One region of the Streptomyces sp. MGP-BFMKR1 genome, then DNA from elsewhere that is predicted to be linked to it. Evidence: riboswitches for the same ligand, from Rfam matches in the RefSeq annotation. Region 1 holds a riboswitch; the other holds the start of a gene.
The links. A riboswitch is a leader RNA that binds a small molecule or an ion and turns the genes downstream of it on or off. The one in region 1 is predicted to bind cobalamin.
Positions count from the first base shown of each region.

Region 2: another riboswitch for cobalamin. It lies ahead of AC3CHW_RS28225 (cobalamin biosynthesis protein); the one in region 1 lies ahead of AC3CHW_RS06895 (GHMP family kinase ATP-binding protein).

Region 1 covers NZ_CM173408.1:1,870,425-1,877,923, forward strand. The annotation lists gene AC3CHW_RS06870 (hypothetical protein) at 1-70, shown strand, start outside; gene AC3CHW_RS06875 (LysR family transcriptional regulator) at 476-1,447, shown strand; gene AC3CHW_RS06880 (LLM class flavin-dependent oxidoreductase) at 1,476-1,934, opposite strand; gene AC3CHW_RS06885 (carotenoid oxygenase family protein) at 2,330-3,718, shown strand; gene AC3CHW_RS06890 (NUDIX hydrolase) at 3,777-4,277, opposite strand; cobalamin riboswitch at 4,832-5,047, shown strand; gene AC3CHW_RS06895 (GHMP family kinase ATP-binding protein) at 5,180-6,184, shown strand; gene AC3CHW_RS06900 (cysteine synthase family protein) at 6,181-7,203, shown strand; gene AC3CHW_RS06905 (ATP-grasp domain-containing protein) at 7,200-7,499, shown strand, end outside.
Region 2 covers NZ_CM173408.1:7,034,054-7,041,552, forward strand. The annotation lists gene AC3CHW_RS28220 (cobyric acid synthase) at 1-1,383, opposite strand, end outside; gene AC3CHW_RS28225 (cobalamin biosynthesis protein) at 1,398-2,405, opposite strand; cobalamin riboswitch at 2,581-2,710, opposite strand; gene AC3CHW_RS28230 (hypothetical protein) at 2,961-3,203, opposite strand; gene AC3CHW_RS28235 (inorganic phosphate transporter) at 3,306-4,724, opposite strand; gene AC3CHW_RS28240 (class II aldolase/adducin family protein) at 5,089-5,841, shown strand; gene AC3CHW_RS28245 (alpha/beta hydrolase) at 5,957-7,075, shown strand; gene AC3CHW_RS28250 (hypothetical protein) at 7,358-7,499, shown strand, end outside.

The DNA of each region.
Region 1 (7,499 bases):
CGACCGCGCCACCGAGGACTCCTCCCCCAGCGAGTCCGTCTCCTCGTCCACCGCCTCGCGCCACGCCTGAGAAGCGCGCAGGGGCCCAATCCCCCCGCCGGGGCACGCGACCGCACACCGCGGTCCGTGCCCCGGCTTTCGTTACGCCCCGTCTCTCGTCGTCCGCCGGTTCTCGTCACGCCCCGGTGCTCGTCGTCCGCCGGTTCTCGTCACGCCCCGGTGCTCGTCGTCCGCCGGTCGGGGCGTCCCGCGTGGCGGTGGCAGCGCGCATCGCCGAGGGAGCGGCGACCGGCGGCGTACGGGGGATTCGAGCCCGGCCGCGCGGGTCGCGGAGGTCGGCGGGACGTATAGGCATCCCTGATGGCGACTTGGGATTACCCCGCGCGGCCCACGGTCGCGCACAGTGGCTGACCGGCCCCGCGTCGGCCACGGGCCGGGGCCCGGCAGACGGGTCGCGGTCGCACGGGAGGTTCGCGTGGAACTGGAAGTCCGACACTTGCGCGCCATCGCCGCCATCAGCGACACCGGCAGCCTCACCCTGGCCGCGCGGCAGCTCGGCATGTCCCAACCGGCGCTGTCCAAACTGCTCCAGCGCATCGAACGGTGCGTGGGCGACACGCTGTTCGTACGGAGCAAGCACGGGTCGGTGCCCACCCCGTTCGGCGCGGACGTGCTCGCCGAGGCGCACAGCGTGCTGCGGGGCATGAGCGGCATCCGCGAGCGGGCCCAGGCGTGGGGCGCGCGGCGCGGGGCACGGGAGCCGCTCACCATCGGCGGCCACTGTGGCTACCCCCACGTCGCGCTCGCCCGCCGGCTGCGCGGCCTGCCGTGGTGCCCCGAGGTCCAACTCCGCGAGGACATGAACGCCCAGACCGCCGTGGACGGGCTGGCGGTCGGGGCGTGCGACCTGGCCCTGGTCTACGTACCGCCGACCGGAGAACTCACCGTGCCCGAACCCGTGGCCGGCGTGACGGTGCACGCCAGCGAGCCCGTCTTCGTCGCCCTCGCCCACGACCACCCGCTCGCCGCGGGCCCCGGCCCGGTGCCGCTGGAGCGGCTCGCCGACCACCCCTGGGTCGACGAGCCGCCCGGCCACACCCTGTGGACCAGCTACCTGCGGCAGGTCTGCCACGAGGCGGCCGTCACGCTCGACCAACGACACAGCACGGTCAGCCTGTTCACCGTCCTGGAGCTGATCACCGACCAGCGGGCCATCGCGCCGGCGTTCAGCACCAGCACCGACCGCCCCGGCACCATCGCCGTCCGCGCCCTCGCCGGCGACCCGCTCCACCTGGAGCTGCGCCTGCTCTACCGGCGGCACAGCATCGCGCACCAGCACATCGACGAGGTCCTGCACCACCTCATCGCCGCCTACGACGACCGGCTCGGGTGCAGCCGGGCCTACGACGCGTGGTGGCTGGCGCACCGGGCCTCGGCGGCGCGGTAGTCCCACGGAGCCAGCCGTACGGGGACCGTCAGCCCGCGAGTTCTCCGAGGACCGCCCAGGTGCGGCGGCGGCTGGCCGGGCCCGCGAGTTCCGTGCCGGAGAACACCACCTCCGTCGCGCCCGCGTCCCGGTAGCGCCGCACCTCGGCGGCGAGCGCCGACTCGTCGCCGATCACCGACACGTCGACGGCGCGCCGCGCGCCCGACAGCTCGATCACCCGCGCGTAGGACGGGATCCGTTCGGAGAAGGCGAGTTGCCCGGCGGCCGGCAGCGGGTGCCGCCCGAAGACCGGGATAGCCGAGGTGCCCACCCGCAGCTCCGGGACCTCGCGCCCGACGATGGCGGCCAGTTGGGGCGAGTCGGCGCCGAAGGTCTGGCCGAACCAGGCCGACCGCGGCCCCGCGGCGGCGGCCTCCCTGGCGAGGTCCACGGTGGCGTCGACCTGGTTGGCGGCGTCCGCCGCGTTGAGCGCGAGTCCCACAGTCATGTCAGGCCCACCCGCCACGGCAGGTCGCGCGTTCCACCCGCCAGTCATCGGTGACGCTTGACCCCGCAAGGTGTGAGTGGTTTATTACTCTTACTGTTGTGGCCGGCCCGCCACGACCTTCGTAACGGCCGTCCGAGACGTCGGGGATCGCTCAACCACCGCACGCACCCACGCCACCCCTCCCACTCCCGCAAGACCCCACACGCGCGCCCGACCACTCCGGTAAACGGCCTGACTAGCAGCCATTTCACCACTCTCCACCACATCCCGCGCTCACGAGCAGGCAGCCGACCCAGCCCAGCCGACCCCCGCGCCACCTCCAGCCACCACCAGCACCCGACCCCGTCCCGAATAGTGACTCACTAACCACACACCCACAGCGAAGGGAAGCCGTCATGTTCACCCCCACCACCCCCACGCCGCCCAAGCCGTATGTCAGCGGGCACTACACGCCGCTGGTCGACGAGGTCACCGCGCACGGCCTCACGGTGCACGGCACCCTGCCGCCCGAGCTGAACGGCCGGTACTTCCGCAACGGGCACAACCCCAGGCCCGGCCACACGCCCACGCACTGGTTCCGGGGCAGTGGCATGCTGCACGGGCTGCGGCTGCGCGACGGGCGCGCGGAGTGGTACCGCAACCGCTGGGTGCGCACCCCCGCCCTCGAAGGCGTCCCCGAGAAGGGCCCGGACGGCGTCCCCGACCCGCGGGTCAGCAGCGCCGCCACGCACGTGGTCGAGCACGCCGGCCGCATCCTCGCCCTCCAGGAGGCGAACCTCCCGTACGAGGTGACGCCCCAGCTCGACACGGTCGGGGCCTTCGACTTCGGCGGCGCGCTGACCACGGCCATGACCGCGCACCCCAAGACCGACCCGGCCACCGGTGAACTGCACTTCTTCGGCTACAGCCCGGTGCCGCCGTACCTCGTCTACCACGTCGCCGACGCACAGGGGCGGATCGTGCGCAGCGAGGTCGTCCCCGGCGCCGGCCCGACCCTGATGCACGACTTCGGGCTCACCGCGCGGCACGTCGTCTGGCTCGACCTGCCCGTGGTCTTCGACCCCGCCGAGCCGTCGGGCATCCCGTACCGCTGGAGCGACGACCACCCGCCGCGCATCGGCGTGATGCCCCGCTCGGGACCGGCGGTCGTGCGGTGGTACGAGGTGGCGCCCGGGGCGCTGCTGCACGTGGCCAACGCGTACGAGGACGAGCGGGGGCGCGTCGTCCTCACGGGGCCGCGTTACGACCGCGCCGGGTGGGAGCAGTCCTGGAAGTGGTGGACCGGGGCGCCCGGCCACGCGCCCGATCCGGTCGTCGGCGCCACCGCCCACCGCTGGGTCCTCGACCCGGTCACCGGGCGCGCCACGGAGCAGCCGTTGGACGGGCTGGTCAGCGAGTTCCCGACGATCAACGAGGAGTTCACCGGGAGCGCGAACCGGTTCGTGTACGGGGTGGCCTTTCCCGGGCCGGAGCTGACCGAGTACGCCGTCGTCAAGTACGACCACGACGCCGGCGGCCGGGAGTTGTCGCGCCTGGGGCCGGGACAGATGCCGGGCGAGGCGGTGTTCGTGCCGGCCGACGGGGGCGTCCGGGAGGACGACGGGTATCTGCTGACCCTGGTCAGCGACCTCGCCGACGACGCCTCGCGCCTCCTGGTCCTCAACGCCGCCGACCTGGGTTCGGGCCCGCTGGCGACCGTCGATCTCCCGCACCGCGTGCCGGGCGGCATCCACGGCTCGTGGATCGACGACAGTCACCTGCCCGGTCCGCACGGCGCGGCCTGAGCGGCGAGCCAGCCGGGCGTTCGTGCGGTGCGCGCGGACGCGCGGCGTGCGGCGGTGTTCAGGAACGCGGCGTGGGGGTGTCCCGCGCCGCCGGCCCGTCCGGCGTCGGTGCCAGGGGGCCGGCCGACCCGTCCGGTGCCGCGAGCAGGGCCAGGCCGTCGCGCGCGGCCGGGGACAGGGTCACGGGGGTCAGGCCGGAGCGCGGCAGCCACCGCACCGCGCCGGTCGACCCGTCCCGCTCCGTGACCCGCAACGGGCCCGGCGCCAGCGTCGCGACGTAGAAGAGGCCCACCAGGTGCCAGCGCACCCCGAGTCGGTGGGCCGCGTAGCTCCGCGCGCCCACCAGGTGCGCGTCCAGCAGTTCCAGGCCCGTCTCCTCGTACACCTCCCGCGCCAGCGCCTGCCGCGGCTGCTCCCCCGGGTCGATGCCGCCGCCCGGCAGGTGCCACAGTCCGGGGGCGAAGACGGGTGAGGCGTCGGAGAGCCGCGTCAGCAGCAGTTGGTCGGCCGTGGTGGCGATGGCGTAGGCCGACACGCGCGTGCGAGCGGGCGTTTCCATGAGTGGGCCTCCGAAGGGAGAGGGTGGCGGGCGGTCGCGGGGTACGCGGCTCCGCGCCACTATCGATCATGGACGGCGCCGCGCCAAGGGGGTGACGCCGGGCTGCGCGGAGCCGCCCGCCGGGTCGGCGCCGGCTCCCGCGAGACCGAGGCCGCCACGGGTTCGGGGGCGTCGCGAGAGCGCGTGTCGCCCGGCCGAGTGCCCGCACGGGCACAGCAGCCGCTTCCTTTCGGTCACGGCTCAATTGACCCGCTTGACCCGCAGGGCCCGAGCGCCCCAGGGCGCCCACGAGCACGGCGCTGCGCCGCAGTTGGCGGACGCTCGCGGGGCCGCGCACCGGACGCCGGGAGGCGGGGCCCGCCCCCGGCGCGTACGGCCGGTGCCCCGCACGCGCCCGGTCGGACGCGGCTGACCGGCCACGACGCGGTCGCCGATGCCCCAGGCACCGGCGGGCCCAGCCCCTCGCGCACCTCGTACACCGTTCGCATCAGGACACCCAGCCACATCAGGACAAGGCTGGAACACGCCCTGTCGCAAGTGGCGCGAGCGCCCCTACGCTGATACGCGCAGTCGGTTCGCGCCACGTCCAGTGGCGCGGCGCAAGAGGGAACCCGGTGTGAGTCCGGGACTGTCCCGCAACGGTGAGTGTGAGCGAACGCCGTCGGCGCGCCCGGCCCCAGGGTCTCGGTGCGCGGCGGTCAGTAGGTGCCCGTCGGAAGTCCGGCAGGTGTTCCACGAGTCCGAAGACCTGCCAACTGCGCACGCGCCCTGTCGCGCGTGCTGTGCACGGTGACCTCGAGGACTGGGTCGGCGGTACAGGCGGTTGACCGGGCGTCGTGCCCGCCGAACCGCCCCCTCCCTTCCGGTCGGCGCTCGGGGCGCGGGACGACGAGGGAGGACGCGTGCATGGTCACGGAAGTCCGCGCCCGGGCCAGCCACCGGCCGATCCACACCCGGCCGCGCCCAGACCCGCGCCGTCGGCACCCCCCGCCGCCCGGGGCGGCCCGTCGGCCGCCGGCTCCGGCGCCGATCCCGGCATCGTTCCCGGTCCCCGCACCGCCGCCGGCGTCTGTCACGGCACGCTGGGCGAGCTGTACCAGGGGCCGCTGCGCGCCGGCGGCGCCCCGGACATCGCCCTCGTGTCGTTCCCCGTGGACCGCCACTCCTGGGCGTACTTCACGCCGGGCGCCGGCCGCCCGGGGGCCCTGCCGCCGGGCGAGAAGGCGGCGCGCGCGGTCCGCCTCTTCCTGGACCACTTCGGCCTGCGGCTGCCGCCCGGCCACTGGAGCACCCACTCCGAACTGCGCGTCGGCGTGGGGATGGCCAGCTCCACCGCCGACATCGTGGCGACGCTGCGCTGCCTGTTCCGCCTCTTCGGGCTGCCCTACGACCAGGGTGTGGTGACCGGCGTGCTGGCGGCGATCGAGCGGGCCGACAGCGTCTTCCTCGACGAGTTCGCGCTCCACCTCAGCGCCCGCCACCAGGTGGTGCGCACGCTGGGCACGGGCATCGGCTTCCACACCGCGTTCGTCACCGAGCCCGGCACCGTGGACACCAGCGCCGTCACCGCGCCGCTGCTGCGGCACTACGCGCGGCGGGCGAGCGAGTACGAGCGGTGCCTGACCGACCTGCTCAAGGGGTTCGAGTCCGCCGACCCGGCCGCCGTCGCCCGGGCGGCGACCACCAGCGCCACGCTCTCCCAACAGGTCCTGCCCAAGCGCACGTTCGCGCGCGTGCTGGCCCACCGCGAGCACTTCGGGGCCGACGGGATCTTCGTCGCCCACACCGGCTCCCTGATCGGCTACCTCTTCGCCCACCGTCCCCCCGCCGAAGCGAAGTCCGAACTGTCCGCCTTCTTCCACTCGCTCGGCCACCAGTGCTCATTCGCCCAAGGAGGCTACGGGTGATCCACCCCCACATCGCCGACGCCCTGAAGGTCCCCGACCTCGTCCGACTCACCGATGACACGGTCCTGATCCGCTTCGAGTCGATGAAGATCTACTCGGCGCTCGCGGCCGTCCGCCACCTCCTGGACCGGGGCACGGTGCGCCCGGGACAGACGCTCGTCGACAGCTCCAGCGGCATCTACGCGCACGCCCTCGCGCTGGCCTGCCACCGCTACCACCTGCACTGCCACATCGTGGCCTCCACCACCGTGGACGCCACGACCCGCGCCCAACTGGAGATCCTGGGCGCCACCGTGGAACAGGTCAGGCCATCGGCCGACCTCAAGCTCGACCAGGAACTGCGGGTGCGACGGGTGCGGGAGATCATCGCCGAGCGCCCCGACGTGCACTGGATGCGCCAGTACCACGACGCCATCCACTACCTCGGCTACCGCGAGGTCGCCGACACCCTCGCGGCGGCCTTCCCCGGCCAGGCGCTGACCGTGGTCGGCGGCGTCGGCTCGGGCGCCTCGACCGGCGGCCTCGTGGCGCACCTGCGGCGCACGGACCCGTCGGTGCGCCTGGTGGGGGTGCAGCCGTTCGGCAGCGTCACCTTCGGCAGCCAGGACCACCACGACCCGGAGGCCATCATCGCGGGCATCGGCTCCTCGATCGTCTTCGACAACGTCCGGCACGACCTCTACGACGCCATCCACTGGATGGACTTCCGACACGCCCTCTCCGGCGCCGTCGCCCTGCTGCGCGAACACGCCGTCTTCGCCGGCCTGTCCACCGGCGCCGCCTACCTGGCCGCCACGGACGACGTCCGCCGCCATCCGGACCGGCTGCACCTGGTCATCGCCGCCGACACCGGCCACCGGTACGTGGAGCGCGTCTTCGCCCGGCACGCCGAGGCCCTCGACGTCGCCTCGCTGGGCCCCGTGGAGATCACCGACCCCGCGCGGATGTCCATGCCCTGGTCCGCGATGGCCTGGAACCGCGGCGCGTGCCCGGCCCACTGGAAGGAGCAGGCGGCATGAGCGTGGTCTGCCTGGAATCGCTCACCTTCGGCCTGGGCCACCTGGTGCGCGCCGCCAACACGTTGGGCGAGCGGCTGCGGCTGCTGACCCGCGACCCGTCGTACTACGCGTACGAGTTGGAACGGCTGCCCGCCGGCGCGCTCGACGTCGTGGAGGTCGACACCTTCGACACCGAGCGGGTGGCCGACCAGTTGGCCGCGACCCCCGGGCTGCGCGGCCTGATCAGCTCCACCGACACCTGGACGCTGGTCGGCGCCGAGCTGACCGCCCGGTTCGGCCTGCCGGGGCTCGACGCC
Region 2 (7,499 bases), 5.2 Mb from region 1:
GCGCCGGCCCGCCGCGTCGGCCACCTCGCGCAGGAACGCGCGCCGGAAGCCGTCGCTCTCCAGCGAGCCGTGCCAGTGCGTGCCCCACACGGAGCCGACCCGGCAGCCGTCGAGGAACGCCGTGCCTCCGCCGACCTCCGCGACCCCGTGGTGGATCTCGTACCCCTCCACGCGCTCGCCCAGGGCCTCGCCGACCGGCCTGGCCAGCGTCTTCTCGCGCGCGAAGCGCACCCGCACCGGCAGCAGCCCAAGCCCCGTGACGGTGCCCGCCCGCGACTCGACCTCGTCCTCGATGCGTTCGCCCAGCGCCTGGAAGCCGCCGCAGATGCCGAGCACGGGCCGGCCGTCGGCGGCGCGCCGGACCAGCGCGTCGGCGAGCCCGCGCTCGCGCAACCAGGCCAGGGCGCGCACGGTGCCACGAGTGCCGGGCACCACGACGAGGTCGGCGTCGGCCAACTCGGCGGGCCGGTCGACGAACCGTACGAGCACGCCCGGTTCGGCCGCGAGCGCGTCCACGTCGGTGAAGTTGGACATCAGCGGCACGGCGCACACCGCGACCCGCAGCACGTCGTCGCCGACCGGCGGGGCGACGGGCGCCTCGCGGACGGCGCCGCGCAGCGAGACCCGCAGCCCGTCCTCCTCGTCGATGCCGAGGCCGGCCGCGTACGGCAGGACGCCGAAGGTGCGGCGGCCGGTGAGCCCGCGCAGCATCTCCAGGCCCGGTTCGAGGAGGGTGACGTCGCCGCGGAACTTGTTGACCAGATAGCCGGCGATCAACTCCTGGTCCTCGGGCGCCAGCAGCGCGGTGGTGCCGAAGAACTGGGCGAAGACGCCACCCCGGTCGATGTCCCCGACCACCACCACCGGCAGGCGGGCGGCCCGGGCGATGCCCATGTTCACGATGTCGGTGCGGCGCAGGTTGATCTCCGCGGGGCTGCCGGCGCCCTCGCAGATCACCGCGTCGTGCGTGCGCCGCAGCTCCTCAAGGCAGGCCACGACCGGCTCGAAGAGTGCCTGCCGCCCGCCGGGCACCGGGCTCGGGTCCTGGGCGCCGGGGGCCCGCTCCCCGAAGAAGCCGCGCGCGCTCAGCTCGCCTACCGGCTTGCCCAACAGCACGACCTGGCTGGAGCGGTCGCTGCCGGGCTTGAGCAGTACGGGGTTCATCAGCGCGGTCGGCTCGACGCGGGCGGCCTGCGCCTGCATCGCCTGCGCCCGCCCGATCTCCGCGCCGTCGCGGGTGACGAAGGAGTTGAGGGACATGTTCTGCCCCTTGAACGGCGCGACCCTGACGCCCCGGCGCGTCAGCCAACGGCAGATGCCCGCCGTCACGACGCTCTTGCCGGCGTCCGACGTCGTCCCGGCGACCAGCAACCCACCGCCCATGCGTCCCGTCCCCCTCATCGGTTCCCCTGGTGCGTGCCCATGGTGGCGGCGCCGTACGCCAGTCGCCCGGCGACGGTTACCGCCAGGGCCAGCGTGCTCACCCGGCGCGAGAGCCGTACGGCGCGCTCGATGTCGGCCACCTCGACCGGCCGGTTCTTAGCGCCCAGCACCGGCCGGTGCTCGACGCGGCCCGCGTACGCGAGGGTGCCGCCGAGCCGCACGCCGAGGGCGCCGGCGAACGCGGCCTCCACCGGGCCCGCGTTGGGGCTCGGGTGGCTGCCGGCGTCGCGCCGGGCGACGGCCCAGGCGCCGCGCGGGTCCGGCCCGGCGAGCACGGCCAGCGCCGCCGTGAGCCGGGCGCCGGGCCAGCCGACCACGTCGTCGAGCCGGGCCGAGGCCCAGCCGAATTTGCGGTAGCGCGGCGAGCGGTGCCCCACCATCGCGTCCAGCGTGTTCACCGCGCGAAAGCCGAGCAGCCCCGGCACACCGCCGGCCGCGCCCCACACCAGGGCGCCGACCACCGCGTCCGAGGTGTTCTCGGCGACCGACTCCACGACCGCCCGCGCCATCTGCTGGGTGTCCAGGGCCTGCGGATCGCGCCCGCACAGTCGCGGCAGCGCGTCCCTGGCCGCGTCGACGTCCGCCGCCGCGAGCGCGGCGCCGATCACCCGGGCCTCCCGCCCGAGCGTGGTGCCGCCGAGCACGGCCCAGGTGGCGGCGGCGGTCAGCGCCGTCTCGGCGGCGATGCCGCCCAGCGTCGTGGCCGGGCGCGCGGGCCGACCGGTGGCCGGGCGGCGCGCGGCGCGTGCCAGCAGCGCCCCGGCGAGCACCGTGCCGCCGGCGCACACGGCGGTGTGCAGGGCCCCGCGGCCCCGGTCGTCGCGCCACAACCGTCGCTCCACGGCGCCGGCGGCGCGCCCGAAGGCGGCCACCGGGTGGCCCCGGCGCGGATCGCCGACGGCACGGTCGCCCAGAAAGCCGAGGACGGCACCGCAGGCGTACGCAACATGATCGGTACGCATGGGTCAGTTCGCCGTCGCGCCTCGAAGGGGGAGGGCCGCGCCGGGTCGCCGTGGCCCGAAGGGGCGGCGGCGACGTGGCGACGGGGGCAGGGCGAAGGGCGCTGGACGGCAGCAGGCCATGGCGGTGTGTCCTCACTCAGGGTCCGCGCCCTGGTTCGACGTGATCGGCGGCGAGAGTCTCCTGGCTCCCGGATCGACGCCGCACCCCGGCCTTCCAGCCCGCCGTGTGCGAGCCGTGACCATGCGCTGGGGGAGCGCTCCCCGGTGACAGTGGCGGGACCGCGCCGGACTCACACCGGCTTCCTCTGCTGTCGCCGTTTGGCTCCGGCAGTCCACCACGGCCCGGGAAGACCCGTCAACTCGCCGTTGACCTGCGACGGGACGGCCCATCGCGCGCGGCGCGCCCGAGCCGAGGCACGCCCGCCCCGCGCGCCGCACGCCACGCACGCACCCCGGGCGGGCGGCGCCGTGTCCACACGGCACCGCCCGCCCGGGGCGAGGCGCCCGCGGCGGCGACCGCCCCAGGCGAGGAACTACGAGCTACGAACTCCGGGCTCAGGCGACGATCAGATAGATCCCGTACGCCACCGCCGCCGCGCACAGCGCGAAGCAGGCGTACGCGCCGGAGCGGGCCAGCGCACCGGAACCACCGGCCGTGCCGGCGGCGCCCGTGGCCGCGTCGCGGGAGGGCTTGGCGGAGGTGCCGACGATGCCGAGCGTGAAGACGCCCACCATGGCGACGGTCACCACCAGGCTCACGCCGAAGACCTGGCCGAGTGCGGCCCAGTCGATGTTCATGGCACTGCTTCCTTGTCGTCGGGGCGGTACTGCCGCGTCGTACGGGGCTCGGGCGCGAGGCGCGTACCCGGGCCCCGTACGGAGGGACGGGGCCGGCCGCTGCTAGACCGTGGCCTTGGCGGGCGCGGCGGCCGAAGTGGCGGGTGTGGCGGTGGTCGGCGCGGCGCCGCGCGCCTCGCGCTCGGCGCCGGTCGGCTGCGCCGGCAGCGAGTCGGCTGCGGTCGCCGACGGGTCCCCGGGAGCGGCAGGCTGCGGCGCCGTGTCGCTGGCCGCCTGGGCGAGGGCCGCCTCGGTGGGCGGCGGGGCGACGCTGCGCACCGCGGCGGTCACGATCCCGACCGGCTCGGCGGCGGCGTCCGCCGTGGCGGGGACGGTCGCGTCCGCGGCGACGGCCGCGGCGGCCGGAGCCGGGGCGTCCTCGACGTCGTTGACGTTGGTGTGGTCGACCGGCTTGCGGCGCGAGGCCAGCCAGATGGCGCCGCAGGCGATGACGGCCAGCACGGCGACCGTGGTCACGCCCCAGTCGCCCTGGTCGGCGAGGAGGGCGGCGGCGCCGGCGACGAGGCCGGCGGCCGGCAGCGTCAGGCCCCAGGCGATGACCATCCGGCCGGCGGTGGACCAGCGCACCACGCCGCCCTTGCGGCCGAGGCCCGAGCCCATCACGGAGCCGGAGCAGACCTGGGTGGTGGAGAGCGCGAAGCCGAGGTGCGAGGAGGCCAGGATGACGGTCGCGGCACCGGTCTGGGCGGCGAAGCCCTGCGGCGGCTGGATGTCGGTGAGGCCCTTGCCCATGGTGCGGATGATGCGCCAGCCGCCGAGGTAGGTGCCGAGCGCGATGGCCACACCGGCCGAGACGATGACCCACATCGGCGGGTCGGAGGCGGGCGCGACGACGCCGCCGGTGACCAGGGCCAGGGTGATGACGCCCATCGTCTTCTGCGCGTCGTTGGTGCCGTGTGCCAGCGAGACCAGGGCGGCCGAGGCGATCTGTCCGGCGCGGTAGCCCTTGGCGGTGTCCCGCGGGTCGCGGTCGCGGGCGATGCGGTAGGTGAGCCGGGTGGCGACGAGGGCGGCGACGCCGGCCACCAGCGGGGCGGCGACCGCGGGGATGAGGACCTTCATGACGACCGCGTCGCCGTTGACCCCGTCCATGCCGACGGAGACCAGGGTGGCGCCGATGAGGCCGCCGAAGAGGGCGTGGGAGGAACTGGAGGGCAACCCGGCGAGCCAGGTCAGCAGGTTCCAGACGATTGCGCCGACCAGACCGGCGAAGATGACTTCCGGTTGGATGCCGGACCCCTCGTCGATGATGCCGCCGGAGATGGTCTTGGCGACCTCCACCGACAGGAACGCGCCGACGAGGTTGAGTACCGCCGACATGGCCACCGCGGTCTTGGGCCGCAGCGCCCCCGTCGAGATGGTGGTGGCCATGGCGTTGGCCGTGTCGTGGAAGCCGTTCGTGAAGTCGAACACCAAGGCCGTGATGATCACGATCCCGATGAGAAGCGTGATGTGTTCCATTCACCCAGGCAATCGTTGAGGGAGCAACGTCCCGGCGACCGTAGGTACGAAGAGTGAACAGAAGGTGAACTAGGTAGGGCATCGCGGTGACGTGGCCCGGGGGGTGTGGCGGGGACATGCTCACACCTCCTCGTTGGCCGTCCAACGTCGCAGGTCAGCGGCGTGCGAGCGGCCTGCGGCGGACCTCAATCCGTTGTACATGTGACGGACATCCGATCTCCCGTTTCTGTTCTCCCGTAACCCGTACGGAGCAGCCTTCCGCACCGTCCGTGACGACCCGACGGGACGGCTCGGCCGGCCCCCTCGCCCACCGGCCGGCGCGCGGCGCGAGGGGGCCTGACAGGATCGGGCCCGGAGGTGGCCCATGGCACGGGAGACGGACGAGCGAGGCGTCGGGGACGAGTGGGACGAGCGGCACGAGCGGCGGGCCGCGGGCGCCGTCCCGGACCCCGCGACGCTCGCGCCGGCCTGGCGCGAGGTGGTGGCCACGGCCCGGCGCAGCACGCGCGACGGCCTGGTCGTCGGCACGTCGGGCAACGTCTCGGCGCGGGTGGGCGACACCGTCCTCGTCACCCCGAGCGGTGTGCCGTACGACGCGCTCGGCCCCCGGGACCTGGTCGCCGTCGACCTCGACGGCCGCGTGCGCGTCGGCCACCTGCGCCCCACCAGCGAACTCCCGCTGCACCTCGCGATCTACCGCGCCACCGACGCCCGCGCCATCGTGCACACGCACGCCGTGCACGCCACCGCCGTCTCCACGCTCGTCACGGAACTGCCCGCCGTCCACTACATGGCCGGCGCGCTCGGCGGCCCCGTCCGCGTCGCCCCGTACGCCCTCTACGGCAGCGACGAACTCGCCCGGCACGTGCTCGCCGCCCTCCGCGACCGCACCGGTTGCCTGCTGCGCAACCACGGCACGGTCGTCTACGCGGACACCCTGCGCCGGGCGTACGAGCACACCGCCCAACTGGAGTGGATGTGCCAGGTCTGGCTGGCCGCCGCTGCCGTCCCCGGCCGCGCCCCCGCGCTGCTCACCGCCGCACAGCTCGACGAGGCCACCGACCGCCTGCGCGGCTACGGCCAGCCCCCCGGACCAGCCGGCGCGCCGCCCGCCTGACGCCGGCCCGGCCACGGGCGCGCGCCCGGCCCCGGCGCCCGGGGCCGGGTGGCGGCTCACCCGGCGGACGGGTGCCCACTGGCCGGCGCGCCGCTCCCCGCCCACACTGGGGAGGATGCGCCCGCGTACCGCGGCGGCCGTCGCCGCCACCACCGTGCTGGGTGCCGGGACGGCCGTGCTGGCCGGCCGGTACGCCAGCGGTGCCGCCCTGACCCCCGACCGCCCGCTGCCCGGCGAGCCCAGGCTCACCGTGCACTCGACCGCCGCCGGCCAGGTCACCCTGACCCGCACCCTGGCCTCCCAGCGCCCCGGGACGTACGGGCTGACCGGCGACGGCTGCCACGCCGCCGTCGGCCCCGTCGTCGAGGGCGCGCCGCACCCCGCCGACTGCGTCGTGCGCCGCCTGGAATCGGTCACCCGCGGCACGTTGGAGCCGGGCGCGCGCGTCTGGTTCACGCCCCAGGTGTACGCGGGCGACCCCGGCCAGGCGCTCGGCCTCGCCTACGAGGACGTGGAGGTCCCGGGCGAACTCGGCGCGCTCCCCGCCTGGTACGTGCCGGCCGCCCGCGACACCTGGGTGATCACCGTGCACGGCCTGGGTGGCACCCGCGAGCACCCGCTGGTCGTCCTGGGGTTCCTGCACGACAAGCAACTCCCGGTGCTCGACGTGTCCTACCGCGGGGACGCCGGGGCGCCCCCGTCACCCGACGGGGTGAGCCACCTGGGCCACACCGAGTGGCGCGACCTCGACGCGGCCGTCGCCTACGCGGCACAGCGCGGCGCGCGGCGCGTCGTGCTCCACGGCTGGTCCACCGGCGCCTCGATGGCCCTGCACACCGCGGCGCACTCGCCCCTGCGCCACCTGATCAGCGGCCTGGTCCTCGACTCGCCCGTGCTCGACTGGCAGGCCACGCTGCGCGCCATCGCCGTCGCCCGTGGCACGCCGGCCGCGCTGCTGCCGCTCGTGGTGCGCGCCGCGCAGGGCCGCGCGTCCCTGCACGCGGAGCACTTCGCCGAGTTGGCCGACGCGGGCCGCCTTGAGGTCCCCACGCTGATCGTGCACGGGCCCGACGACCACCTGGCCCCCTGGGCCGGCTCCCGCGCCCTCGCCGAGCGCCGCCCGGACCTGGTCACCCTGCGCAGCGTGCCGCGCGCCCCGCACGCGGCGATGTGGAACGCCGACCCCGTCGGGTACGAGGAGGCGCTGCGCCGCTTCCTCACCCCGCTGGTCTGAGCGCCCCCTCCCGCGACGGGCCCGCCGGCCGGGCGCCCCGCCGTGGGCCTCGGCAGGGCGCGCCCGAGCGCGGCCGACGCCCGCCCTTCACCTGGCCGCCATGCCGCGCTCGCCCGACTTTCGTGCCACGGCCGTGTTCGGCTCGCGCGGGCGTTCGGATCGGCCGACGCCCATACGGCCCAGGGAGGCGGCTCATCCGCCCCAACCGCCACACCCGTTGCGGGAACGCGGCCGGATGACCACCGATTGGGTTTTCGGGCCGTCAGGGGCAAGACTGCTCTTGTGACGTCCCGTACCCCGCGCGACTCCCGACTCCGACTCGTCCCCCACCGGCCGATCGCCGGTGCCCGCCGGGCAGTGCCGCAGCGCGGCACCCGCCCCGCTCCACGACCACCGGAGGGCACCCCGCCACCCGCGGAACTTG